DNA from 2 places in the Arenimonas alkanexedens genome. Region 2 is predicted to be linked to the other one. Evidence: riboswitches for the same ligand, from Rfam matches in the RefSeq annotation. Region 2 holds a riboswitch; the other holds the start of a gene.
What was found. A riboswitch is a leader RNA that binds a small molecule or an ion and turns the genes downstream of it on or off. The one in region 2 is predicted to bind cobalamin.

Region 1 (5,300 bases), on a different contig from region 2:
CAGGCCGGGGAATCGCGCGTTCACTGCCTGGGCCGCTGCGGCGAGCTGGTCCAGAAGGCCGTGATTGATGCACAGATCGGCCCGGCCACCGCCCGCAGGCCGGAACCTCAGCACCAGGTCAACCTTGCCGCGAGACACCTTCTGGGCCACCCGCTCACGCAGCGCCGGCTCGATCGCGCGCAGTTCCTCGGGCGCGCGCACGCTCAGCTCGTGGAAGCGGTGGTTCACCGCGCGCAGCTCGCATCCGAGCGTGCCACCGGTGGCGGCGCGCTCGCAGGCGGCGAAGGCAGTCATGCTGCGGATCATGGGCGGTCCCGGGAATGGAGGGGTCGAATGGTAATCTAGCCGGCCAAAGATTGCCGGATGTGCCCCATGACCAGCTCCACCCGCCCCGACGGCCGCGCCCCCGACCAGCTGCGCGCCGTAAGCATCGAGCGGCACTTCACCAAGCACGCCGAGGGCTCGGTACTGGTGAGCTTCGGCGACACCCGCGTGCTGTGCACCGCCAGCATCGACAACAAGGCGCCGGGCTTCCTGCGCGGCAAGGGCGAAGGCTGGGTCACGGCCGAATACGGCATGCTGCCGCGCGCCACCAACACCCGCAACGACCGCGAGGCCGCGCGCGGCAAGCAGGGCGGCCGCACGCTGGAGATCCAGCGCCTGATCGGCCGCGCGCTGCGCGCCTGCATCGACCGCAAGGCGCTGGGCGAGCGCACCATCACCCTGGACTGCGACGTGCTGCAGGCCGACGGCGGCACCCGCACCGCGGCGATCACCGGCGCCTACGTGGCGCTATGCGACGCCGTGGCGGTGCTCAAGGCCCGCGGCGACATCAGCCGCGACCCGATCCTGGGCGCGGTGGCGGCCGTGTCGGTCGGTATCTACCAGGGCGTGCCGGTGCTCGACCTCGACTACCGCGAGGACAGCACCTGCGACACCGACATGAACGTCGTGATGAACGACGGCGGCGGCTTCATCGAGGTCCAAGGCACCGCCGAAGGCCACGCCTTCCGTCGCAATGAACTCGATGCCCTGCTCGTGCTGGCCGAAAAAGGCGTGGCCGAACTGGTCGCCCTGCAGCGCGCGGCGCTGGCGGACTGAGCCACGCCATGCCCAGGAAGCTGGTCCTCGCCACCTCGAACCAGGGCAAGCTCGCCGAACTCCAGCCGCTGCTGGCCGAAGCCGGCTACGCGCTGGTGACGCAGGGCGAGCTGGGCGTGGAAGACGCCGTCGAGGACGGCCTGAGCTTCGTCGAGAACGCGATCATCAAGGCGCGGCACGCCTGCGCCGCGACCGGTTTGCCGGCGCTGGCCGACGATTCGGGTCTGGTGGTGGACGCACTCGACGGCGAACCTGGCCTGTACAGCGCGCGCTATGCCGGCAGCCACGGCGATTCGGCCGCCAACATCGCCAAGCTGCTTGAACGCATGCAGGGGCTGGAGGGCGAACAGCGGCGGGCGCATTTCCACTGCGTGCTCGTGCTGATGCAGCATGCCCGCGACCCCCAGCCGCTGGTGGTCGAAGGCCGTTGGCCGGGCTACGTGCTGGCCGCGCGCCGTGGAGAAGGCGGCTTCGGCTACGACCCGGTCTTCCTGGATCCCGACCAGCAACACACGGCCGCCGAGCTCGACCCGGCGCTGAAGAACCGCATCAGCCACCGCGGCCGGGCCCTGGCCCAGCTGCGCGAGCGACTGCGCGAGCCGTGAGCACGCTCATCCCGCCGCCGCTTTCGCTTTATGTCCATATTCCGTGGTGCGTCAAGAAGTGCCCTTACTGCGACTTCAACTCGCACGGCCAGTCCGGGGCGCTGCCGGTAGGCGACTACGTCGCGGCCCTGGTGCGCGACCTCGAGCAGGACCTGCCCCAGGTCTGGGGCCGTACCGTCCACAGCGTGTTCTTCGGCGGCGGAACGCCCAGCCTGTTTGCACCCGACGCGATCGGCGCCATTCTCGATGCCTGCGCAGCCCGTCTGCGCTTCGCGCCCGGCGCCGAGATCACCATGGAGTGCAACCCGGGCACCGCCGAGCACGGTCGCTTCGAGCAGTACCGCGCCGCCGGCGTGAATCGCATCAGCTTCGGCATCCAGAGCTTCGACGATGGCTGCCTGCAGCGGCTGGGGCGCATCCACGACAGCGGTGAAGCCGAGCGTGCGGTCAAACTGGCGCAGGACGCCGGCTACGACAACATCAACCTCGACCTGATGTACGCCCTGCCCGGCCAGGACCTGGCCATGGCCCTGCACGACGTCGAGCGCGCCATCGCGCTGGCGCCGGCGCATCTGTCGCACTACCAGCTGACCATGGAGCCCAACACCGCCTTCGCGGTGAAGCCGCCCGCGGGCCTGCCCGACGAGGACAGCGCCTGGGACATCCAGGAGCGCTGCATCGAGGCCATGGCCGCCGCCGGCTACGCCCAGTACGAGGTGTCGGCCTATGCCCGCGCCGGGCACCAGTGCGCGCACAATCTCAACTACTGGCGTTTCGGCGACTATCTGGGCATCGGCGCCGGCGCCCACGGCAAGATCAGCGCGGGCGCCAGTGGCGAGGTGCGCCGGCGCTGGAAGCCGAAGAATCCGCGCGACTTCATGGCCCATGCCGGCACCCCGCAGGGCATCGGCGGCGATGATGCGATCGCGCCCCAGGCCCTCCCCTTCGACTACATGCTCAACGCACTGCGCCTGGTCGAAGGGTTCAGCCTGGCCGACTTCGAGTCGCGCACCGGCCTGGACCGCGGGGTCATCGCGACCGAACTACAGCAAGCCCGGGACCGCGGCTGGCTCGAGCAGGACGGCGAGCGCTGGCAGCCGACCGAGCTGGGGCGCCGGTTCACCAACGACGTGATCGGCCTGTTCCTCTGACCCTCAGGCCGTCACGTTCGGCAAACCTGGCCACGGGCAGGCTGGCGCCATGCTCGACACCATCGTCCTGACCTGCCCGCACTGCGGGGAATCCTTCGAGACCGTCGCCGACCCGTCCGGCGGCGATGCGGAGTACGTCGAAGACTGCTTCGTCTGCTGCCGGCCGATCACGGTGCGGCTGCGGGTAGGCGGCGATGGCGAACTCGACGGCTACGACGCCGGGCGCGACGACTGACCCCGTCTTGACATAGACTTCACCGGTCCCAGGTGTTCGGGAAGCCGGTCAAACTCCGGCACTGCCCCCGCAACGGTAGGCCAGAAAACCCTCCAGCAAGCCACTGTGCCCCCGGGCATGGGAAGGCGGAAGGGAGACGGAATGCTCCGCGCATCCCGTCACTGGCGAGTCCGGAGACCGGCCTGGTGCTTGGCCACCCCCAGGGGTGGCCACCACGGCACGTTGCGGAGGGCGACGGGGCGGCGTCATGGCCTGCGTCCGTTCGCGTCCGGCCACGTCGTTTCCCGGTTCCCCCCGCGCGTGCTTCCCGCGGGTGAGCGTTCCAGGAGACACCAACCAATGAACCACGTTGCACGCCAAGCCGCACTTTGCGCGGCGATTTCCCTCAGCTTTTCCCCCGTCGTGCTTGCCCAGGACGCGGCCACGCTGGACACCGTCCAGGTCACCGCTACGCGCCTGGCCCGTCCGCTGGACGAGGCGCTGGCCTCGGTCACCGTGATCACTCGCGCCGACATCGAAGCCAGCCAGGCGCCGGACCTGATCGACCTGCTGGGTCGGCAGGCGGGCATCGACATCGCCCGCACCGGCGGGCCGGGCGCTGGCAGCGCCCTGTTTCTGCGCGGCGGCAATTCCACCCAAAGCCTGATCCTGATTGACGGCATCCGCGTCACCTCGACCGGGCAGGGCGTCTTCGATTTCGCCCATTTGCCGCTGGAACAGATCGAGCGAATCGAGATCGTTCGCGGCCCACGCGCTTCGATGTGGGGCTCGGACGCCATCGGCGGCGTCGTGCACGTCTTCACACGCGACCCCTCGGCGCCGTCGGCGCGCCTCACCGCGGGCAGCTATGGCCGCGTTGGCGCCAGCGCCGCGGTCGGCAGCGGCAGCGACCGCAAAGGCTTCGGAATCACCGCCGGCTACCAGCGTTTGCGCGGATTCTCGGCCACCAACCCGAACTCGGTGTTTTCTTTCGATCCGGACGACGATGGCTATCGCAACCGAAACCTGAGCCTGCGAGGCCGCACGAGCCTGGGCAACCAACTGCTGTCGTTCACTGCGATCGCCACGGACGCCGAGGTGGAGTTTGACCGCGGCAGCACCGACGCCCGCAACACCTCCGGCGGCCTCACCCTCGCCGGCGAACTGTCTTCGGCCTGGAGCCATCAGTTCACGGTCGGTCACGCGCGCGAGGACCTGGATACCGCCGGGAGCTTCCCGAACGGCTTCCGCAGCCGCCGCAGCAGCGTGGACTGGCTTCACTCGCTCGCGCTCGACGACGACACCAGCCTGCGCTTCGGGCTGAACTGGCAGCGGGAAAACGGCGCCTCGGACAATGCGTTCAACGGCCTGCTGTTCGACGACACGCGCCGCAGCCAGGCAGCCTTCGTCGGCTATGGCGGCCGTTTCGGCCGGCACGTGCTGGATCTGTCCCTGCGCCGCGACGACAGCAGCCAATACGGCGGCGTCACTACCGGCAATGCCGGCTGGGGCGTGGATCTGGGCGCGCGCGTGCAATGGCGCCTGTCTTGGGGCGAAGGCTTCCGCGCTCCCAACTTCAACGAGCTCTACTACCCCGATACCGGCTTCGGCTTTGCCGGCAATCCAGCGCTGCGCCCCGAGCAATCCGAAACCTGGGAAACCGGCCTGGTGTTCACGCCGGACGCGGCCCAGCGGCTCGAGCTGTCGGTCTACCGCACCCGGGTCCGTGACCTGGTCGCCTTCGCCGCCCCCGGCACCAACAACGCCATTAACATCAACCGCGCCGCGCTCGAAGGCGTGGAGCTGGGCTACCGCTTCGACCGCGGCGGCTGGAGCGGCGGCGGCAACCTGACCTGGCAGGAAGCGATCGATGCGGGCACCGGCCAGCCCCTGCTGCGTCGGGCCAAGCGCAAGGCCCACGTCGAACTGGGCCACGTTTGGAACAACGGCCTGTCGCTGGCCCTGGAGGGAGACTATTTCTCAGGCCGCCCCGATTTCGGCGCCACCCTGCCCTCTCATGCGCTGGCCCATCTGCGCTTCGCGTGGCAGTTCAGCCCGGCCTGGCGCTTGGAAGGCAGGCTGGAAAACCTTGCGGATCGCGACTATGAAATGGTTCGCGGCTACAACACCCCGGGCCGCGGCGGCCTGCTCAGCCTGGTGTGGAACGGCAAATAAACACGGTCCGGGCCAGGTGCGCGCCATGATGCTCGCCTGGCCCGGCCCTATGCG
Region 2 (5,300 bases):
AGGGCCCGGCGGCATGCTGGTGCTGCAGGTGCTGCTGCTGTGGTCGGCGCTGGCGCTGTTCGCGTCGGCGCTGCCGCTGCCGGCGGCGGGGCGGGCAGGGGTCGTACTGGTCATCGGCCTCTGGCCTCCGGTGCTGGCGATGCAGCCGCACGTGTGGAAAGACCTGTGGACGTTGGCGGGCTTCGCCTGGGCGATGGCGCTGCTGGCGCAGGACCTGCGCCGACCGCATCGCGGCTGGCGCGCGGCCGCCCTGCTGGCGCTTGCGTTCGCCTGTGCGTTCCGGCACAACGCGATCACCGGCGCGCTGCCGCTGCTGGCCTGGATTGGCTGGCGCGAGGCGCTTGCCTATCGGCCGGCCGGGCCATGCCGACGCCGGCTGCTGCCGGCCCTGCTGGCGACGGGCCTGATGGGCGCGGGCGTGTGGCTGCTGGCGGCGCTGCCCGCACAGGACGCGCGGGTGCGGCACACCGAACGCGTCTGGTCGGTGGTGACGCTGTGGGACGCGGCCGCTGTGTCGCTGGCTGAAAACCGCTTGGTGTATCCGCCCGAACTGATCGATCCGAGCCTGACGCTGGATGAGCTTCGCCAGCACTTCTCCGACTACTCGAACACCACCGTCTACGCCACCGGCAAACTTCGCAGCAGCTTCGATGGCCCTTACACGCCGGCGCAGCGGCAGGCGATCGATGCCCTGGCCTGGTCGCTGCCGCGCGATCACGCCGCGGCCTACTTCACCCATCGCGGGCGGCTGGCGCAGCTGCTGTTCGGGCTTGATCCGGCCGGACTGCCCGACCACCAGGTGATGATGCCGGGCCTGCATGCTTACGGTGACAACCCCCCGGTCGCGCCGCAGGCGCATCCCTGGCATGCGCGCAGCCTGGCCTGGCTGCAGTCGCTGGTGGACACGCCGCTGTTCGCCGGCTGGCTCTATCTGTTGGCCTGCCTTGTCGTCAGCGGCGCGGGCGTGATCCGCATGCGTCGCGTCCCAGGCGCGGGACTGGCGGTCGCCGTGGCGCTTTCCTCCCTGGCCTACGCCCTGCCGCTGGCCCTGGTCTCGGGCAGCGCCGAGTTCCGCTACCTGGCCTGGCCCGTGCTGGCCGCCCTAGCCAGCCTCCTCCTCCTGGCCACACCCCCTGCTGGCCAAACCACACAACCCCCTGTGGGAGGGACTTCAGTCCCGATGCCTCTCGCCGAAATGCATCGGGACTGAAGTCCCTCCCACAGGGAGTGGTTTGCTAGCATCGGGGCACTTACATCAGGGGAAGACCATGCGCCGACTGCTGCTCGTCACCGCCCTCGCCGCCGCCCTTTGCGGCCCCGCTGCCGCGCAGCCTGTGGATGTCGAGGCCCTGGCGGCCACGGTGGATGCCAAGGTCCAGGCCTGGCGCCGCGACATCCACCAGCATCCCGAACTGGGCAACCGCGAAGTGCGCACGGCCAAGCTGGTCGCCGAGCATCTGCGCGCCCTGGGCTTCGAAGACGTGCGCACCGGCATCGCCACCACCGGCGTCACCGCGGTGCTGCGCGGTGGCAAGCCGGGTCCGCGCATCGCGCTGCGCGCCGACATGGATGCGCTGCCGGTCACCGAGCGCAGCGGCCTGCCCTTCGAATCCAAGGTCACCACGACCTTCCGCGGCGAAACCACCGGCGTGATGCATGCCTGTGGCCACGACGCCCACACCGGCATCCTGATGGGCGTGGCCGAGGCCATGGCGTCAATGAAGGACGAGCTTCCGGGCGAGATCCTGTTCGTGTTCCAGCCGGCCGAAGAAGGCCCGCCGGACGGCGAGGAGGGCGGCGCCGAGGAAATGCTCAAGCAAGGCATCTTCGACCGCTTCAAGCCCGAGGCGGTGTTCGGCCTGCACGTCTTCAGCACGCTCACCGTCGGCCAGGTGGGCTACCGCAGCGGCCCGCTGATGGCGGCGTCCGACCGCTTCAACATCGTGGTGAAGGGACGCCAGACCCACGGCTCCCGGCCCTGGGGCGGCGTTGACCCGATCGTGGCCGCAGCCGACATCATCGGCACCGCCCAGACCATCGTCAGCCGGCGCCAGAACATCTCGAAGCAACCGGTGGTCGTGAGCTTTGGCGCCATCAAGGGCGGCATCCGCTACAACATCATTCCCGACAGCGTCGAGCTGGTGGGCACCATCCGCACCTTCGACGAAGGCATGCGCGCGCAGGTGTTCGCCGACCTCAAGAACGTCGCCGAAAGCGTCGCCAAGGCCCACGGCGCCACCGTGGACGCCCAGGTACCCGACACCAAGGGCAACCCGGTCACCGTGAACCACCCGGCGCTGACCGCCCGCGTACTGCCCAGCCTGCAGTACGCCATCGGCGAGGAAAACGTGGTCGAGATGGACCTGACCATGGGCGCCGAGGACTTCTCGTTCTACGCCAACCAGGTGCCCGGCTTCTTCTTCTTCGTCGGCGCCACGCCCGAGGGCCAGGACCCGACCAAGGCCCCGTCCAACCACTCGCCCGAGTTCTTCCTGGACGAGGGCGCGCTGAAGGTAGGCACCCGCGCGATGCTGCAGGTGTCGCTCGACTACCTCCACGCCACCGACTAAGCGCCTTTGTAGGAGGGCCTTCAGGCCCGAAGCTTTTTGCGCAAAAGCTTCGGGCCTGAAGGCCCTCCTACATTTTTATTCGCCCCCTTAGCTGCCCGCCGGACGGCGACACTTTATCCACCACATCTTGCGTTGACCGTTGGCGAAACACCCGATATGTTGTGGCCGTCGGTCCCTGTCGCGGCAACGCGAAAGGGTTAATAGGGAAGCCGGTGTGAATCCGGCGCTGCCCCGCAGCGGTATGTGGAAACGAAGGCCGTCATTAGCACTGGAATCTGTGGTTCGGGCCCGAAGGCCCGCCTGCAGGGGCTGGGAAGCGACGGTTGGTAGGTGAGGCGTCAGCCTCGTGTCCACGAGTCCGAAGACCTGCCGACAGCCGCGCGAAGCACAGCGCGCGGTGACCGGCCCAGAGGTCTCCGGGGGGAGGCGGTGCCGGTGTCGTGGCGCCGCGTCTGGGTCCCTGCGACACCCGCCATCCATCCTCCGTTGCACTTCGCATGCCCGCGGGGGCATGGCCGCGCCGACGCCTGGTGGCGTCGCCGTTGACTGTCTCCGCGCGCCGCCCCCGAGGGAGGGTCGGCGACCGTGCGCCACGCAACGGAGCACAACCATGAATTCCGAAACCCTCGAAGCGCTGACCAGCGAAGGCGAACCGCAATTCGCCCTCACCCCGCCCGCCATATCACTGGGCATGACCGTCACCAAGCGCAACGGCCGCCGGGAACCGGTGGACCTCAACAAGATCGTACGTGCCGTGACACGTCAGTGCGGCGACCTGTACGCGATCGACCCGATGCGCGTCGCCACCCGCACCATCTCCGGTCTGTACGACGGCGCAACCACCCGCGAGCTGGACGAACTCTCCATCCGTACCGCGGCGCTGCTCACCGCCGAGGAGCCCGAGTACGGGCGCCTGGGCGCGCGCCTGCTGGCCGACTTCATCGCCAAGGAAGTCGCCGGCCAGGAAATCCACGCCTTCTCGCAGTCGATCTGCCGCGGCCACGAGGTTGGACTCATCAACGACCGGCTACTGGACTTCGTGCAGTCCAACGCGCGCAAGCTCAACGACTCGCTGGATGCCTCGCTAGACCGCCGCTTCGACTACTTCGGCCTGCGCACCCTTTACGATCGCTACCTGCTGCGCCATCCCACCCAGCGCACGGTGATCGAAACGCCGCAGCAGTTTTTCCTGCGCATCGCCTGCGCGCTCAGCCAGGACGTGCCCGAGGCGCTGGCGCTGTACCGGCGCATGGCATCGCTCGACTACCTGCCCAGCTCACCCACGTTGTTCAATGCCGGCACCACCCACGAACAGTTGTCCAGCTGCTTCCTTCTCGACTCGCCCGACGACACGCTCGAGTCGATCTATCGCAAGTACGCCGACGTAGCGATGCTGAGCAAGTTCAGCGGCGGAATCGGCGTCTCATTCACGCGCGTACGCTCGCGCGGCTCACTGATCCGCAGCACCAATGGCCACTCGAACGGCATCGTGCCCTGGCTCAAGACACTTGACTCCTCGGTGGCCGCAGTCAACCAGGGTGGAAAGAGAAAGGGCGCTGCCTGCGTCTACCTCGAACCCTGGCACGCCGACATAGAGGAGTTTCTGGAGCTGCGCGACAACACCGGCGATGAGGCGCGGCGCACCCACAACCTGAATCTGGCCAACTGGATCCCGGACCTGTTCATGCGCCGGGTGGAGACCGACGGCGAATGGTCGCTGTTCGACCCCAAGACCGTGCCGCAGTTCACCGACCTGTTCGGAAAAGCCTTCGATGTCGCCTACGAACAGGCGGAGGCCAGAGGCCGCGCGGTCAAGACCCTGCGCGCGCGCGACCTGTTCGGCAAGATGATGCGGACCCTGGCCCAGACCGGCAACGGCTGGATGACCTTCAAGGACAAGTGCAACCGCGCCAGCAACCAGACCGCGCGACCGGGCAATGTGATCCACCTGTCGAACCTTTGCACCGAGATCCTGGAGGTCACGTCCGGCGACGAGACAGCGGTCTGCAACCTCGGGTCGATCAACCTCGACCAGCACCTGCGGGAGGACGACCAGGGTCGCGCCGAGTTCGACTTCGAAAAGCTGGCGGAAACGGTGCGGCTGGCCGTACGCCAGCTCGACCGGGTGATCGACCTGAATTTCTACCCGATCGAGACCGCCCGCCGGGGCAACCTGCGCTGGCGACCGGTGGGCCTGGGCATGATGGGCCTGCAGGACGTGTTCTTCCGGCTCCGGCTGGCCTTCGACGCGCCCGAGGCACGCGCGCTGTCGGCGCGTATCGCGGAAGACATGTACTTCCATGCGCTGGAAGCCAGCTGCGAACTGGCGCAGGAACGAGGCCACCACCCGAACTTCGACGAAACCCGCGCTGCCCACGGCGAACTGCAGTTCGACGCTTGGGGCGTGCAGCCGACGCTGCCTGAGCGCTGGGACCGCCTGCGGGAGCGCATCCGAGAATACGGTTTGCGCAACTCGCTGCTTGTCGCTATCGCGCCCACCGCCACCATCGCCTCGATCGCCGGCTGCTACGAGTGCATCGAGCCGCAGGTGAGCAACCTGTTCAAGCGCGAGACGCTGTCGGGAGACTTCCTGCAGGTGAACCGGCACTTGGTCGTTGAGCTCAAGCAGCTAGGCCAATGGACGCCCGAGATGCGCGACCGCATCAAGCTGGCTGAAGGCTCGGTGCAGAGCATCGTAGAGATCCCGGCCGAGCTGCGGGCGGTCTACCG

Region 1: linked by a shared signal. The riboswitch ahead of ACYVGY_RS07185 (TonB-dependent receptor domain-containing protein) and the one ahead of ACYVGY_RS09190 (ribonucleoside-diphosphate reductase subunit alpha) in region 2 are both predicted to bind cobalamin.

The regions. Positions count from the first base shown of each region.
Region 1 covers NZ_BAAGUO010000002.1:554,979-560,278, forward strand. Annotated here, with positions in the region: gene ACYVGY_RS07160 (YicC/YloC family endoribonuclease) at 1-306, opposite strand, end outside; gene rph (ribonuclease PH) at 373-1,101, shown strand; gene rdgB (RdgB/HAM1 family non-canonical purine NTP pyrophosphatase) at 1,110-1,706, shown strand; gene hemW (radical SAM family heme chaperone HemW) at 1,703-2,857, shown strand; gene ACYVGY_RS07180 (CPXCG motif-containing cysteine-rich protein) at 2,907-3,092, shown strand; cobalamin riboswitch at 3,106-3,292, shown strand; gene ACYVGY_RS07185 (TonB-dependent receptor domain-containing protein) at 3,432-5,246, shown strand.
Region 2 covers NZ_BAAGUO010000003.1:255,571-260,870, reverse strand. Annotated here, with positions in the region: gene ACYVGY_RS09200 (hypothetical protein) at 1-1,210, shown strand, start outside; gene ACYVGY_RS09195 (M20 family metallopeptidase) at 1,269-2,570, shown strand; cobalamin riboswitch at 2,723-2,958, shown strand; gene ACYVGY_RS09190 (ribonucleoside-diphosphate reductase subunit alpha) at 3,181-5,300, shown strand, end outside.